Regions from separate parts of the Thioalkalivibrio sp. AKL10 genome, predicted to be linked through region 1. Evidence: predicted binding sites of a transcription regulator. Region 1 holds the regulator's gene; each other region holds the start of a gene.
The links. Region 1 encodes FliA, which starts transcription of late flagellar genes. Its sites were predicted from a motif close to GCTAAAGTTNNNNNNNNNNCNGCCGATA; they were not measured.

Region 1 (4,943 bases):
GCGTTCGCCGTTGCGCAGCAGATTGAAGACGTCCTCGGCGTGATGACACACCGTCACCAGCGGATCCAGGCTCAAGAACCCGGCGCCCCCCTTGATGGTGTGGAAGCTTCGAAAGACCGCATTCAACAGATCCCGATCGTCCGGATTCTGTTCCAGGTCGATGAGTTGCTCGTTGAGCCCCTCCAGCAGTTCCCCGGCCTCGATCAGGAAGTCCTGAAGGATTTCGTCATTGGGGTCGATGGCCATTCAGTCTCTCCGGTCCCGTGGCGCCAGTCGTATGGGGGGCACTGCTAGAAGCCCAGGCTTGATAGCAGATCGTCCACCTCGTCCTGTCCTTGAACGACATCTGCGCTGGAATCTTGAGTCTTGGGCACACTGGGGCCGTGGCCCTTGCGGTCCGCCTCGCGGTCTTCTTCGCCACGCTCCAGGGACGCTTCGGCCGCTTCGACCTGCTCCATGCGCCCGCTGGAGAGCCGAATCAGGGTAACGAGGTTCTCTTCGAGGTCGGTCACCAGCTGGATCACGCGGCGAATCACCTGGCCGGTAATGTCCTGATAACTTTGTGCCATCAACACCTCGGAGAGCAGCCGCCGCAATTCCTCGGCGTCCTCGCCCGCCTGCCCGAAGAAGCTGTCCAGCTCACGCGCGAAATCGCGGAATTCGTCCACCGAGAGCTGCCGGTTGCGAAAGCGCGTCCATTTGGCGGTCAAGTCGGCCGCCTGCTGGCTGAACGACTCGGCGATCGGCAGGCTCGATTCGATGGCGCCCATCGTGGCGTGCGCGGCCTGCTCGGTCATGGTGACCACGTAGTTCAGGCGTTCCTTCGCATCCGGGATCTCCGCCTGGGTCAGCTCTACCAGGCGCGAGTCGCCACGGAAGCTTTGCAAGGCCTCGTGAAGGTCGCGCGTCAGCTTGCCCAGTTCGTCGAAGAGCTCGCGGTCGTAAGGACGCGCTAGATCCTGCACCAGCGCGCGTGCCGCCGCGTCGTCGCCCGCCTCGAGCGTCTGCACCAGTTGCCGGGCCAGCTCGAGCTGGCCGTCGCGTGGGGGGTGTTCCTGTTCAGTCATGAGGAGCCTCTTGCTGGTACGGCGCCGAAGGAGCCGGGTCACGTCCACCCGCGCAAGCGAGACGGACGTCGTCCGTATTCATCACTGAGCGATGCTTAGCCCTGTGCTTCAATACGTTCGAAGATCTTGTCGATCTTTTCCTTCAGCGTTTCGGCGGTAAACGGCTTGACCACGTAACCGTTCACACCTGCCTCCGCAGCCTCCACGATCTGGTCGCGCTTGGCCTCGGCCGTCACCATCAGCACCGGCATCGACTTCAGGTTGGCATCCGCCCGGACGGCCTTCAGCAGGTCGATGCCCGGCATATTGGGCATGTTCCAGTCGGTAATCAGGAAGTCGAAATCACCATTTTGCAGCATCGGCAGCGCGGTGCTGCCGTCGTCGGCTTCCTGCGTATTATTGAAGCCAAGATCGCGCAAGAGGTTCTTGATAATGCGCCGCATCGTGGAAAAATCGTCCACGATGAGAATTTTCATTCCCTTGTCCACACGTCACTCCGGGATTCGTAAGGTGAGTTTTAGAATAACTGCAAAGCCGTGCCGTCTTCGAGCCACGACCCCATGCGCGCGCGCAGCCGGATGACCGCCTGGCTGCGAATCTGGCTCACGCGCGACTCGGTCACGCCCAGAACAGCCCCGATCTCGCGCAGATTCAGTTCTTCGGTGTAATACAGCGACAGCACCAGGCGTTCGCGTTCAGGCAGATCCCCAAGGGCCTCGGCCAACTCCTCGCGAAACTCGCCAGCCTCAAGGCTACGCGACGGAGAGACTTCCTGCCCCTCGATCACACGATCGGCCCCGTCATCCCCGCCACCCAGATCGTCCAGCGCAAACAGATGGGCCCCGGCATGGTCCTTGAGCATGTCGTAATAGTCATCGATCGCCACGTCCAGCTCGGCCGCCACTTCGCTCCCACGCGCCGCACGCCCCTCACGGGCCTCGACACTCTGGATCGCGGCGGCAATACGCCGGCTGTTGCGGTGCACCGAACGCGGCGTCCAGTCACTGCGACGCAATTCGTCGATCATCGCACCGCGGATGCGGATTCCGGCGTAGGTGGCAAAGGTCGCCCCCTGCCCGCCCTCGAACTGCCGCGCCGCCTCCAGAAGGCCGATCATGCCGGCCTGGATCAGATCATCGACCTGGACCGAGGCCGGCAGACGGGCCATCAGGTGGTGCGCGATGCGATGCACCAGTTCAACGTGATCGGCAATCAACTTCTCGTGTCCACCGGTCGCGGTGGACGTCGCCTGGTAGCCGGAAAGTCGATTACGCGTCGTCATCATGCACTCTGCAGCATTCGTTCCACGAAGAACCCGACGCCCCCGTGGTCACCCCCACCAACCGGCCAGCGGTCCACCGTGCGTGCCAGTTCGGCAAACGCCTTGCCGGCCGGACTGCCGGGATACTGCTGAACCACCGGTGCCCTTTTCTGCACGGACTTGCGCAGATGTTCGTCCATCGGGATATAGCCGGCCAGATCCAGGACCACCTCCGGCAGGTAATTGCCACAGACGGTATTGAGTTTCTGCATCAGCCGCTCCGCACCCTCGCGTCCGCTGACCATGTTGGTGACCATGCGGAAACGCCGCAGCCCGTGGTCACGATGCAGCACCTTGATCAGGGCATAGGCATCGGTAATCGAAGCCGGCTCGTCGCAGACCACCACAAGGGTCTCCTGTACCGCCCGGCAGAACGAAGTCACCGACTCCTGCAGGCCTGCAGCAGTGTCCACGATCAGGACATCCAGCGGCTTGCGGTAGGCGCTGAAGGCATGGATCAGCCCCGCGTGCTCGGCCGGCGTAAGATTCGCCATCGCCGCGATACCGGAGGCCGACGGGACCACCTTCACCCCGTCCGGCCCCTGAACCAGGACATCGTCCAGGCTGTCCACGGCGCCGGTCACCAGGTCGTGCAGGGTGCGCTCCGGGCGCATCCCGAGCAACAGGTCCACGTTGGCCAGGCCCAGATCCGCATCGAACAGCATCACCTCGCGGCCCAACCGGGCCAGGCCGACCGCCAGATTGACCGACACGTTGGTCTTGCCCACGCCGCCCTTGCCCGAGGCGACCGCAATGACCTTCAACGGCTTGTTAGTGCGTGGCATAACGCCCCTTTCCAACCGGCTGAATCAGTTCCAGTGTGGCCGGCTCGGCCCCCTGCGCCGGGCGCAGCGGCGAGCGCGAGCGTCGCGGCGCTTCCATTTCGGCCAGCCGTTCGGCGGCCCAGGTCTCGCGGGCATTGCCACCCGCCTGCGCACCCTCGGCATCGTCGTCCAGTGCCAGGCGGGTCAGATACCCCGTATCGACCCGGTGAAAATCCTCGGCGATGCGCTGGCCATCGCTTACAAACCCAAGCCCCAGGTGCTGGTCCAGCAGGACCGACAGGACCTCGCCCAGCTGTTCTGCCTCGTCCAGTTTGGTCAGCACCAGCGCCGAGGGATCCGCCTTGCGAAACGCGTCCAGCACCCGCCGCAAGGTACTGCCCTGGGTCGTGGCCGACACAACCAACCAGCTCTCGGCACGGATATCCGGCGGCAGATGCGCGAACAGCGACTCCTCCTCCACCGCGCGCGGCGCCTGCCCGGCGGTATCCACCAGGATCAGGTGGCCATCGTCCACGCGCCGCGCCAGATCGCGCAGTTCGCGCGCATTCTGCAGCACGCGCACCGAGATCCCCGCCATCTGTGCAAAGGCTTGCAGCTGCCGTGTGGCACCGATGCGCTGGCTGTCCAGGGTCACCAGCGTAACCGAATCCGGTCCCATCCGACGGATCTGGCGCAACGCGATCCGTGCCAGCGTGGTGGTCTTTCCGACACCGGTCGGCCCCACCATCGCCAGCAGCCCGCCCTCGTCCAGGATCGCCGGGCGATGCGTGGCAATCGCACCCGAAAGCCGCGCGCGGAGACGCTCCCAAGCCTGCTCGGGGGAGCTGTCATCGAGGATGCTGCCCGCCAGGCTGCGGGCCAGCGATTCACTGAAGCCGCGGTCGATCAGGCGGACCTTGCATTCGGCCGCAAGGGGGTGACGGGCCGCCCAGCGAGCCTCGTCACTCTCCGCATACTGACGCGTCATCAGGCTGCGCAGGTCACGCAACTCCTGGCGCATCGCGGTGAGCTCGGGATCGGCCGGCCACGAAGGGGCCGCCGAATTCGGGGCGCGGTCGGCGGTGCGCGCCTCGCGGGCCGGCTTTGCGGCCTCCGGCTCGCGCACCGGCTCCGAGGACTCGCCATCCTCCAGGGCGGCGACCACCTCCAACCAGCCATCCACCCGGCGACTGGAGAGGATCACGGCATCCTCTCCCTGTTGTTCGCGCACCTGACGCATGGCGTCGCGCATGTCCCGGGCCCGATATCGTCTGACATTCATGCTTTGATCTCCTGCGCCGCTCACGCGGCGGAACCCCTATGTCTCATGCGGACTGCTTCGCCGTTTCTTCCTGACCGACCGTGGCCACTACCCGAATCCGCCGGTTGTCGGGGATCTCGGTAAACGCCAGGACGGTCAGGCTGCGAACCGCGCCGCGCAACCAGCCGGCAATCCAGGAACGGATCTCCGGTGCCACCACCAGGATCGCCGCTTGGCCGGCCGTCTCCTGGCGGCGCGCCGCGTCCGCAACCGAACGCTGCAACCGTTCCGCCAGCCCGGGCTCCAGTCCAACCGTGCCACCCGAGCTGCCCTGCAGGGACTTATGCAAGAGCTGTTCCAGCGATGGGTCCAGGGCAATCAATGGCAGCTCATCCTCCGGTCCCACAAGGTCCTGGACGATGGAACGCGACAGCGCGACGCGCACCGCTGCGGTCAAAGTGCCGGGATCCTGACTCTTCACCCCGTCGTCTGCCAGGGTTTCGGCGATCGTGCGCAGGTCGCGGATCGAG
Region 2 (4,943 bases), on a different contig from region 1:
CAGCGATTGTTCGTCGCTGGCCGTCCACTGGCGTGCCTCGCGCAGCGCGGCCTCGTCGACCTCGGCCGCGGCGGTGCGATCGATCATTTCCACCGCCAGCGTCTCGCCTTCGCGTTCCAGACGTACATCGACCGGCCGGCTGCGTCCCGGCTCGCGGGCTGCCTGCTCGGACAGATGCATGAAGACCTCCTCCAGGGCGATCTGCAGTTTGACCGATTGCTTTTCCGGCAGGCTCAGGCTTTCGCCGAATTCCTGCGCCATGGCATGGACCTGTGGCAGGGAATCCGCCTCGGGCTCGAAGGTCGCGCGTCGATGCGGGCGGGGCCGCAGGTTGAAGATCATGCTGAGTGCCACCGCCACCGTGCCGCCGGTGGAGACGCCGTTATTCAGAAACGGGCTCAGCGCCTCCGGGATCAGGTGGTGGAAAAACAGTTCGTTCTGGAAGATGAAACCCGTCGAGAAGGCGACACCGATGATCAGCCCGCTCTGGTAGTTGAGGCCGTCCTGGGCGCACAGGCGGATCCCCGCGACGAACAACAGGGCCAGCAAAATGAGCAGGAACGCGCCGAAGACGGGGCCTGGCAGCGAGATCATCAGCATGTTGAGCTTGGGAATCAGCGCGATCAGCGCGAGAAAGGCGGCGAAGTAGTAGCCGACCCGGCGGGCGGCCATGCCGGTCAGCTCGATCGAGGAGACGCCAATGCCATAGGTCGTGTTGGGCAGTGTGCCCAGGCTGCCGGCGATCATGTTGCCCAGGCCGTCCGCATACAGCCCGCCGCGCACGCGGTCGTGGTCGATCTTGCGCGGGGTGCGGTAGGAGTTGCGCTGCGCGACCTGGGTATCGCCAATGGACTCCACCGCTCCGACCAGGGTCACGATCGCGAAGGTCAGAAGCAGCGTGAACCAGGTGGGCGAGAACTCGAAATAAAAGCCGGGCCATTCCAGCGGCGGCAGGCCGAACCAGGCGGCCTCGGTGACCTCCGAGAAATCCGTGACGCCGAAGATCATCGCGACCACGATCCCGGAGCCCAGTCCCATGATGGGCGCCCACAGCCGCAGCAGGCGTCCGCCGAAGACCGCCACGAGAATGGTGAACCCGAGTGTGAACAGGGCCACCACCAGCGCCCGCCAGGTCCCCTCGTAGTCTCCTTCACCCTGCATCATGTCGGCTGTGGTGGGGATTACGCCGAGCACCACCAGCATGATCACGACCCCACTGACGGTGGGCGTGATGATGCGGCGGAATAGCCCGAGATAGCGCGCGAACAGAAACTGTACCGGGGCCGACAGCACTGCAAGGGTGCCGACCAGCGCCATGCCGCCGACCAGGGCGGCCTCGATGCCCACGGCCAGGTAGGCGGTCGAGGTCCCCATGAAGATCAGGTAGCCCGATCCGATCGGGCCGACGCGGCGGACCTGAATCAGTGTGGCAAGCGCGCTGCCGATGAGGGCGGCGAATACGGTCCACTGGGTCGCGGCCAGATCGAGACCGATGGCGCGGGCCAGGATCAGGGGGGCGATGATGATGGTCGGTGCGACCAACAACAGGCTCTGCAGCGCACTGATTGTGCATTTGACCGGAGGCGGGTGATCGTCCACCTCATAGATGATCTTCGACTGGGAAGCTTCGGCCACGGTGCCCCCTGGGCGCGGTTGGCGAAAGCGCGCAATCATAACAGCCACGTGGTGTCGGGAGCCCAGGAGGTTTTGGTTGGGCGTTGCCCGCGAGTCGTTGGGGACGGGCAACCAGACAAAAAAAGACCCGGCGCAATGGCCGGGCCCAAGATCGTTCAGACACCCGTGTGATGGAGGGTTGTGATCTGAACGGCGGGTCATCGGCTGCCGTTGCCACGAGCCGATGATTTCCGCATCTTGTATAAGTGGACAGGGACTGTGGAAACAGGTTCCTGCCACCCGCCGCAAGAATGTGGCATGCGTCACATTTTCTCCCCCCTGGCACCACGGAGTCGCGATGCGCGGTCTTGAACAGATCCCCTGGCTGTATGACGGCCTGATGGCCGGTGCCGATCTTCTGGGGCTGCGCCGCTGGCGACGGCGCCTGGTCGAGGGCGCCGAAGGCCGGGTGCTGGAGGTCGGGTGCGGGACCGGGCGCGATCTGCCGCTGTACGCGGATCCGACGCAAGTGATCGGCATGGATCCGGACCTGGCCGCGCTGCGGAGGGCGCGACGCCGTGCGCCGGCGGTCCCGCTGGTGGTGGCGAAGGCCGAGGCGCTGCCATTTGCGGATGGGGTGTTCGATAGCGTGGTCTCCGGCCTGGTTTTCTGCAGCGTCCAGGACCCGCCGCGGGCCCTGGGCGAGGTGCGCCGGGTGCTGGCGGACGGCGGCGCGTTGCGCATGCTGGAGCATGTGCGCCACACCCGCCCGCTGCTGGGACGGGCCCAGGACCGGGTGCAGCCGGCCTGGACCTGCGTCACCGGCGGTTGCCATCCCAATCGCGATACCGAGGCCGCGGTGGAGCAGGCCGGGTTCTGCATCGAACCCGAGGATCGCGTGGCCCGTGGCGTGATGCGGCGCTTTGCCGCGCGGGTCTGCAGAGCGCCCGAAGATCCTGCCGGACGCAACGCCGGGAAGACTGACTGAAGGTCGAGGGCCTTGTTCACCACGAAGGGCACGCTGGCGCGAAGAAGGGGAAGCATCGGCGACGAGAGTTCCGGTGCTGATCGTCGTTCGTGCAGTTGTGCGTTGAAAATCCTCCCGCGTGCGAAAAAATCGTGCATGGAGGCTCAAGTCTTGCGGGATGCGGCCGTCACCGGGGGAAGGCCCGTCGTCCTGAGCGCTGGTGGGCCTGTACATTCAGATTCCGGGAGTACCAGGATGGACGCAAGCGCGATTGCCGCAATGGCCACCCAGCAAAGCCAGCAGCAGCTGGCCATGCAGAAAGATGTGGCCCTGCAGAAGAAGGCGATGGAGTCGCAGGAGATGGCCGCTCAGTCGATGCTGGAGGCACTACCCGACATTGGCGAGATGCAGGCCGCCACACAGGGTCTGCCGGCAAACGTGGGCACCAACATCAACACGACCGCCTGACGCCCCCCAGTCCTTTCGCCCTGCAAGGCCCCGGCGCGTTACTGCCCGGGGCCTTTTCGTTTCCTGATTAGCAACGAGCGTCAGCCAGGCTCAAGGCCCGTGCGGGCCCGGGTCTCCAGGCGCCTCCTACATCGTCCTCCCGGAAACCGCGCAGCGGTTATCCGGGATCTCCACGGTATGAGTGACCCGTACGTTGGGGCTAGAACGGCGTGTGGAGATCCCGGCTCTCCGCTGCGCTACGGCCGGGATGACGCGGAAGTATTTTGGTCCCGGGTGTCGGAGCCGCTGTGTCCGGATGCCCCCGTACCCCGCGATCACGCGGTCTTCCATCCAGAGCCGTCGCGCCCTGCGCGGCAGGCCGGGAGCCTGCCCTGCACCGTGCCCTGGGTGCCCTCTGTGGTTACACGCCCCGGTGTTTCCGTCGTCTCTTTGAGTGCTTCGTGATGAACCCATTCAGGCGGCCGTCCGTTACTGCCGCTGCGCCTCGAACTCGATCATCAGTTCGACCTCGTCGCCAACGATGTCGCGGGTCAGGCCGTAGGTCATGCCGAAATCGGAACGATCGAAGCTGCCACGCATCGACGCCCCCAGCACGTACGGGCGGCCGAACAGGCCACCCAGCGGGAACGGGTAGCGCCCGACCTTGTTGATGGTCACGTCGAGATGGATGGTGCGGGTCTCGCCCAGCAGCTCCAGGCCGCCACTCAGGCGCCCGGTGTTCTCGCCGGTGGGCTGGTAGCGCGTGGCGGTGAAGCGCATCTCCGGGTATTCCTCGACGTGCAGGAAGTCCTCGTTGCGCAGGTGGTCGTCGCGTTCGGCGTGGTTGGTGAACACGCTGTCGGTCTTGATGACGAAGAAGCCGCCCTCCAGCTCGCCCGAGTCCGGGTCGAAGGTGAACTCGCCCTCGGCCTCCAGGAACATGCCCATGACCTTGGCGTAGCCGGCGTGATCGACCAGGAAACCGACTGCGAAGTGGTCGGGGTCGATGACCCAGCGGTCGGCATCGGCCAGGGCTGCAGCGGGCAGGGCGAAGGTTGCGGTCAGCAGGCAGGTCAGGAGCGCGGAGCGCAGGCGGCTGGAAAAGCGGTGGTTGCGGGCGTCAGTCATGACACACCTCCGGTCGGTGGCGGTAGAGCCAGTGGATATCCACGGCAAAGGACAGGCCGAGGGCCAGCAGGCCGGTCAGGGCAATCGTGATCGCGGCGCTGGCGGGCAGGCCGGGGATCAGTATCAACAGCAGGACTACGGTCTGCAGCACGCAGACGGTCTGGCGGCGGCGGCTGGGTGGCAGCGCCCCGGCCAGCCAGGGCCAGGGGCGGGCGGCCAGCACGAAGGCATAGCGCATCAGCCCGATCAGGATCACCCAGGGGCCGACTGCGGTCATCTGCCAGGCGAGCACGGACAAAGCCAGGATCATCGCTGCGTCCAGTTCCATGTCGAAGCGGGCCCCGAATGCGGTGGCGCTGTCGGTGCGCCGCGCGACGGCCCCGTCGAGCCCGTCCAGCAGCAGGGCCAGACCCGCCAGCGCAATCACCCAGAGGGCCAGCAATGGGTCACCCGTGGCAGGGGGGGCGAATACCAGGGCCCCCAGGGGTGCGGTCAGGGCGGCGCGCAGCAGCGTGACCCGGTTGGCCGGGCCGGGGCCACGCCCGTCCCGGGCCAGTCCGTCCGGGGGGGTGGTGGTGGCGAGCAGGGCGCCGAGCATGAACCAGAGCACGACAAAGCCGAGGATTGCGTGCGGTCCCAGTTCGGCGTGCAGCATCAGCGCCGCCGTGACGACCAGGCCCAGCAGGCCGGCGACGAGCCCGTCGGCCGCCCAGACGCGGAGACCGGTCCGTATCCGTGCCGCGGAGCGACGTTTGGCGGTGGATGATTCCATGTGGGGATTGTAGCC
Region 3 (4,943 bases), 330 kb from region 1:
CGTCGAGATGTTCTTCGAGGAGATGCGGCAGTCGCTGGAGACCGGCGAGGGCGTGAAGCTTTCCGGGTTCGGGAATTTCATCCTGCGCGACAAGAACCAGCGGCCAGGGCGCAATCCCAAGACGGGCGAAGAGATTCCGGTCTCCGCGCGTCGTGTGGTGACCTTCCGGCCGGGACAGAAACTGCGCGAGCGGGTAGAGAGCTATGCTGGAGGCGAGTAACCACCAGGAACTGCCCGCCATCCCGGGCAAGCGCTACTTCACCATCGGCGAAGTCGCGGAGCTGTGCCAGGTCAAGCCGCATGTGCTGCGGTACTGGGAGCAGGAATTCCCGATGCTGGAGCCGGTCAAGCGGCGCGGCAACCGTCGCTACTACCAGCGTCAGGACGTGATCCTGATCCGTCAGATTCGCGCTTTGCTGTACGAAGAGGGCTACACCATCAATGGTGCCCGTCAGAAGCTCTCCGGCGACGAGGCCAAGGGCGATCGCCAGCAGGCCCAGCAGATTATCCAGGACACCATCTCCGAGCTCGAGTCGGTTCTGCGCGTTCTGCGCGCCTGAGGCCCGGACCCAGGGGTTGGGTGGCTTTCGGGACGTCGTGTTGATGCGATTCGCTTCGCTCGTCGCATCCTACAGAGCTGAATCGGATTTACGGTAACGCAGGCGGGAACCCGCGTAGGATGCGACGAGCGAAGCGAATCGCATCAATGCGCCATTCTCGGTGTACGTGACACGAATGGTCCGCACGGATCTCGCAGCAATGGGGTGGCCGATGCTTTCGTGAAGGCGGGGAATCGGATATAGTTCGCGGCTTCGGGGCGTGGCGCAGTCTGGTAGCGCATCTGCATGGGGTGCAGAGGGTCGCAGGTTCAAATCCTGCCGTCCCGACCAAACGGGAACGATCAAAAAAGGCCGCTTCAAGCGGCCTTTTTTGTGTTCGGAGTTGCAGGTGGCGGCGTCGCCTGGGCTCAGGCTCAATCCATCGAGCGGCGGCGCGCCTCGCGCTGGTAATGGAGCAGGGCGATGTTGGTCTGGCGTTCCATCCACTGGGTCATTCCGACGATCTCGAAGCCCGCAAACTCGAAGCCATCACGCGTGCTGCGGCGACGGTTGGCTAGCCGCAGGTCCCCGGAAAGGCGTTCACTGACATCGGGGAGCAAGAGGTTCTCGAAGGCCAGGTTCGCCTGGTCCTCAAGCGCATCCAGAAGGGTGGTGGACAACTCGATGCACATGCCCTGGGCAGAGAGGTCGGCAACCTCGCCAATCACGGGATCCTTCCAGGCCTTCGCATGGAGTTCGATCTGAGGCCGCTGGGCCATCGGGATGTGCACGCGGAACGTTTCGCGGCGTTGCAGGTAGTGCAAAGTCTCCGGATAGGTGCAGACGTAGAGCGCGCCTTTTTGCTCCTGCTCGATGCGTGTTACATGCGTGCCGAATCGTACTGCAACCCCGCGCAGCGCGGCGAATACGCGCAAGTCCATGCCGGCCTGAACCTGCTGGTGCGCCCGAGGCGGGGTCAGCTCGTCGAGAAAGAGTTCCTTGGCGGCTGGGTCCAGACGGACCAGGGCCGAGGTGTACAGGGGGCCGTCGGTATCCACGCGAACGCTCACGACGGTGAGCTTGTGGTCGAGGTCCTTGAGGATGCCGGCAATCCGGTCCGGCTTGTCGACGGTATAGTCGGTGTCGTCCATGCGTCCGAAGTGTTAGGAAAGTGTGAGGACGCAAGGTACTGGTGGATGCCGCGAAAAGCCAGCCTCCACCAGCACCGGCCTCTCAGGCCTGGGTGATCTGGCGTCCGCCGCGGTTTCCGGGCCGGGCGCGGCCATACGGGTCGTAGGTGGCCGCGGGGCCGGTTTCCTCGCCGCGGAGGATCTGCATGGAGAGTTCCACGCGCTGGCGATCACGGTCGATCAGGCGCGCATTGCCCTGATTCAGAGTGTCGCAGCGTTCGATGGACTGGCGCAGGGCTTGCCAAAGGTCGTTCAGTACGACGCCATCGTCCATCTTCGAGAACAGGCGCGCGATGCCCTCGGGGCTGAAGGCCTCGCCGGCGGCCTCGACCAGGCCTTGCTGGTTGCGGGTCTCGGTTTCCAGTTCATGCAGCAGGGTCTGCTTGCCGGTCACCACGTCCTGCAGCGTATCGGGTTGGCGCGCTTCGACCGCGCGCGTCTCCTTTAGCAGACTCTCTTCCAGCTGATGAGCCAGCCGGATTGAGGTCTCGAGCGAGCGTTGCAGTTTATGGTGCGCGTCGGCATTCATGGGCGATAGACCGGGTTAGCGCAGCAGGCTTTCGAGGTCGATCATGCGATCGGCCAGCTGCTGGTTGTCCACTGGATAGTTGCCGCTGGAGATTGCCTCGCGCAGTTCGGCAACGCGGGCGGCGTCGAAGGGGGCGGTGTCGCCCGCGCCGGCCGCGGCATTCATTGCCTGGGCGGCCCCGGTGAGCGTGACCGAATCATTGTTTGCCGTCGATGCGTTACCGGAGGCCGGGGCACGGCTTGCCGTGTTGCCGGACTCGTCGCGACCCTTTACCCCGGGGTTCTGGCTGTCGGGGCGCAGGCTGTTCGTATTGAGGCCCTTGATATCCATGATGCCTTCCTGTCGTTGTAACTGTGCTGCAATTGTTTACGGCCAGCGTTGCTGAAACTGTAGGCCTCGGGGGCGGAAAAGTGTAACGGGCTTCACAGTCCGCCTCGAAGATCGTTGGCGTGCATGGTGGGGCGAGGCCTCAAAGCGCTACCCGGATGTGGCCGGAGGCCTGGATTTCGCCTTCGACGACGCGCCCGGAGGATGCGTTCTTGACGCGGATTCGTTCGCCCAGCGTCCCGTTCTCCAGCGCTTCGCCCTGCATGCGGATGGCGATTGAGCCGTTCTCTGCCAGGATGGTAACCCGTTGGCCGCGACTGATGATCTCGCGCGGGCTCACGTGCTGGGTTCCGATGATCTGACCCGGGCGGATGCTGCGCCGGGTCTGCTGGCCGATCAGGGCATTCTTTTCCTCATGATAACTGCCGGCATGGCGCGAGGTCTCGATTCGCTGGAAACGCAGGTCGCCCGCCGAGAGGGTGTGCTGGCGCGGCAGGGTACGGTTCGCAACCAGCACTTCGGCGTAACGTTCGACCGTCGCCGGCACGTATAACTGCCAGGTCACCGGGCCGGCACACTGGATATGGACAGCGGTGTTGCCGTCACGCCGCCCGCCGGGTGGGAAACGCGCTTCCAGGCCGTCCGTACAGGGGACGAGGCGCAGACGCTTGTCGAGCTGGCCAATCTCGATGGAAACATCCTTCTCGGTATCGGTAACGCCCAGTTCCTGAATCAGGAACTGCTCGGCGGCGTGGCGGATGTCGTCAACCGGGTGGACTTCGGCCCGGACGCTGGTAGACAGCAGTACCAGGGTGAACAAGAGGGCGACTCCGGCAAGGAGACGCGGAATGGCTCGCACGTTTGCGCTCGAGTCGATCACGCTCGCTGGCGAGGCACCGGAGGGCCCGCCTTTTCCTGGAACGAATGAGGCCCCAACGCGAACGAGCGAACGGATCAGCGTCTTCCTGGCAGCGGAAGAAAATTCTGAAATGGGTCGGCGCTGGTTCATGTTGCGGTCCTGTTTGGTCCTGTCCTGCGCAGCCAGTTCGGTGCGGGCGTCGGACTGTGCGCGAATGGCTCGGGTTTGACGGATCTTGCGTCGATGTCGAGCGAGTCGCGTGCGGTTTCAGTGCGCAAAAACATGCAGATGTCGTGCCAATGAATGGGCACCCCGCGCCGCGCGCGCATTCAAGGCCCGTCGGAGGCGGCCGTTATGGCCATGAGGCGGCGTCAGAAGGCGCATGCACGCAAATGCAAATGACAGGCCGGGGTTGCGCGGTGCACACTTGGCCTTTGAGGCCTGTCCGGTGCTAAGAGCAATCGGGGCAAGGAGAGCGGCACGATGAGTCAATTCATTGACGATGTGAATCAGCGAACCCAGTTGGTGGGGCAGAACCGCATGGAGCTGCTGCTGTTCCATCTGGGTGGGTCGCAGACCTTCGGGATCAATGTCTTCAAGGTCCGCGAGGTGATTCCGTCGCCGCCGCTGCGTCAGATTCCCGGCTCCATGAGCGTGGTACGCGGAGTGGCGACGTTGCGTGGCGGTACCGTGCCGATCATTGACCTGACGCGAGCGATGGGCCTGCGTGGCGCCGTCGGGGCGGTCGACAACGGGGAGCAGAAGGTGGTGGTCACCGAGTTCAATCGTTCGGTGCAGGGCTTCTGGGTGTCGGCGGTGGACCGCATCGTCAACGTGAACTGGCAGGACGTGAAGTCGCCCCCGCGCGGAACCGGGCGCGAATCCTTCCTGGTGGCCGTCACGGAGATCGACAACAAGCTGGTCGAGATTATCGATGTCGAACGGGTGCTCTCCATCGTCAATCCGCTGCCCAGCGAGGTCTCGCCATCCATCCGCGAGAACGCCCGCGAGGCCAGCGGGCGCAAGGTCGTGATCGTCGATGACTCGGTGGTGGCGCGCAAGCAGATCGAGGGGGCGATCAAGGGACTCGGTTTCGAATACGATGTCTTCAAGGATGGCCAGGAAGCACTGGACTTCCTTGAGCAGAAGGCCGCGGAAGGGCCGGTAGGCGACCAGGTCGAACTGGTGATCTCGGATATCGAGATGCCACGCATGGATGGCTACACCCTGACCGCGCGCATCCGGGACAATCCCGCGCTGCAGAATTTGCGGGTGCTGCTGCACTCCTCACTGAGTGGGGAATTCAACACGGATATGGTCAAGCGCGCCGGGGCCGATGCCTTTTTGTCCAAGTTCAATCCCGACGAGCTGGCGAATGCGGTGCTGGACCAGACCGGGCGCCCGGATCAACAGGCCGAATGACCGGTCGGGCGGAACCGCGTTGCCGCTCGGCAAGCCCGGAGCGGCGACGGGTGGCCGCCACTCGGGCTGTATGGTGC

Region 2: the regulator FliA is predicted to act here: its motif matches at 2,744-2,771, upstream of G333_RS0112480 (putative motility protein).
Region 3: the regulator FliA is predicted to act here: its motif matches at 2,625-2,652, upstream of flgM (flagellar biosynthesis anti-sigma factor FlgM).

Annotation. Positions count from the first base shown of each region.
Region 1 is NZ_KB907143.1:606,622-611,564, forward strand. Features, by position in the region: gene G333_RS0108665 (chemotaxis protein CheA) at 1-246, opposite strand, end outside; gene G333_RS0108670 (protein phosphatase CheZ) at 291-1,067, opposite strand; gene cheY (chemotaxis response regulator CheY) at 1,163-1,543, opposite strand; gene G333_RS0108680 (RNA polymerase sigma factor FliA) at 1,585-2,352, opposite strand; gene G333_RS0108685 (MinD/ParA family protein) at 2,349-3,173, opposite strand; gene flhF (flagellar biosynthesis protein FlhF) at 3,160-4,404, opposite strand; gene flhA (flagellar biosynthesis protein FlhA) at 4,478-4,943, opposite strand, start outside.
Region 2 is NZ_KB907145.1:298,539-303,481, forward strand. Features, by position in the region: gene G333_RS0112470 (uracil-xanthine permease family protein) at 1-1,635, opposite strand, end outside; gene G333_RS0112475 (class I SAM-dependent methyltransferase) at 1,973-2,602, shown strand; gene G333_RS0112480 (putative motility protein) at 2,837-3,049, shown strand; gene G333_RS0112485 (YceI family protein) at 3,518-4,156, opposite strand; gene G333_RS0112490 (CDP-alcohol phosphatidyltransferase family protein) at 4,149-4,928, opposite strand.
Region 3 is NZ_KB907143.1:279,606-284,548, forward strand. Features, by position in the region: gene G333_RS0107110 (integration host factor subunit alpha) at 1-220, shown strand, start outside; gene G333_RS0107115 (MerR family transcriptional regulator) at 204-560, shown strand; tRNA gene G333_RS0107120 (tRNA-Pro) at 814-890, shown strand; gene G333_RS0107125 (flagellar brake protein) at 974-1,690, opposite strand; gene G333_RS0107130 (flagella synthesis protein FlgN) at 1,773-2,258, opposite strand; gene flgM (flagellar biosynthesis anti-sigma factor FlgM) at 2,274-2,588, opposite strand; gene flgA (flagellar basal body P-ring formation chaperone FlgA) at 2,728-3,405, opposite strand; gene G333_RS0107145 (chemotaxis protein CheV) at 3,928-4,866, shown strand.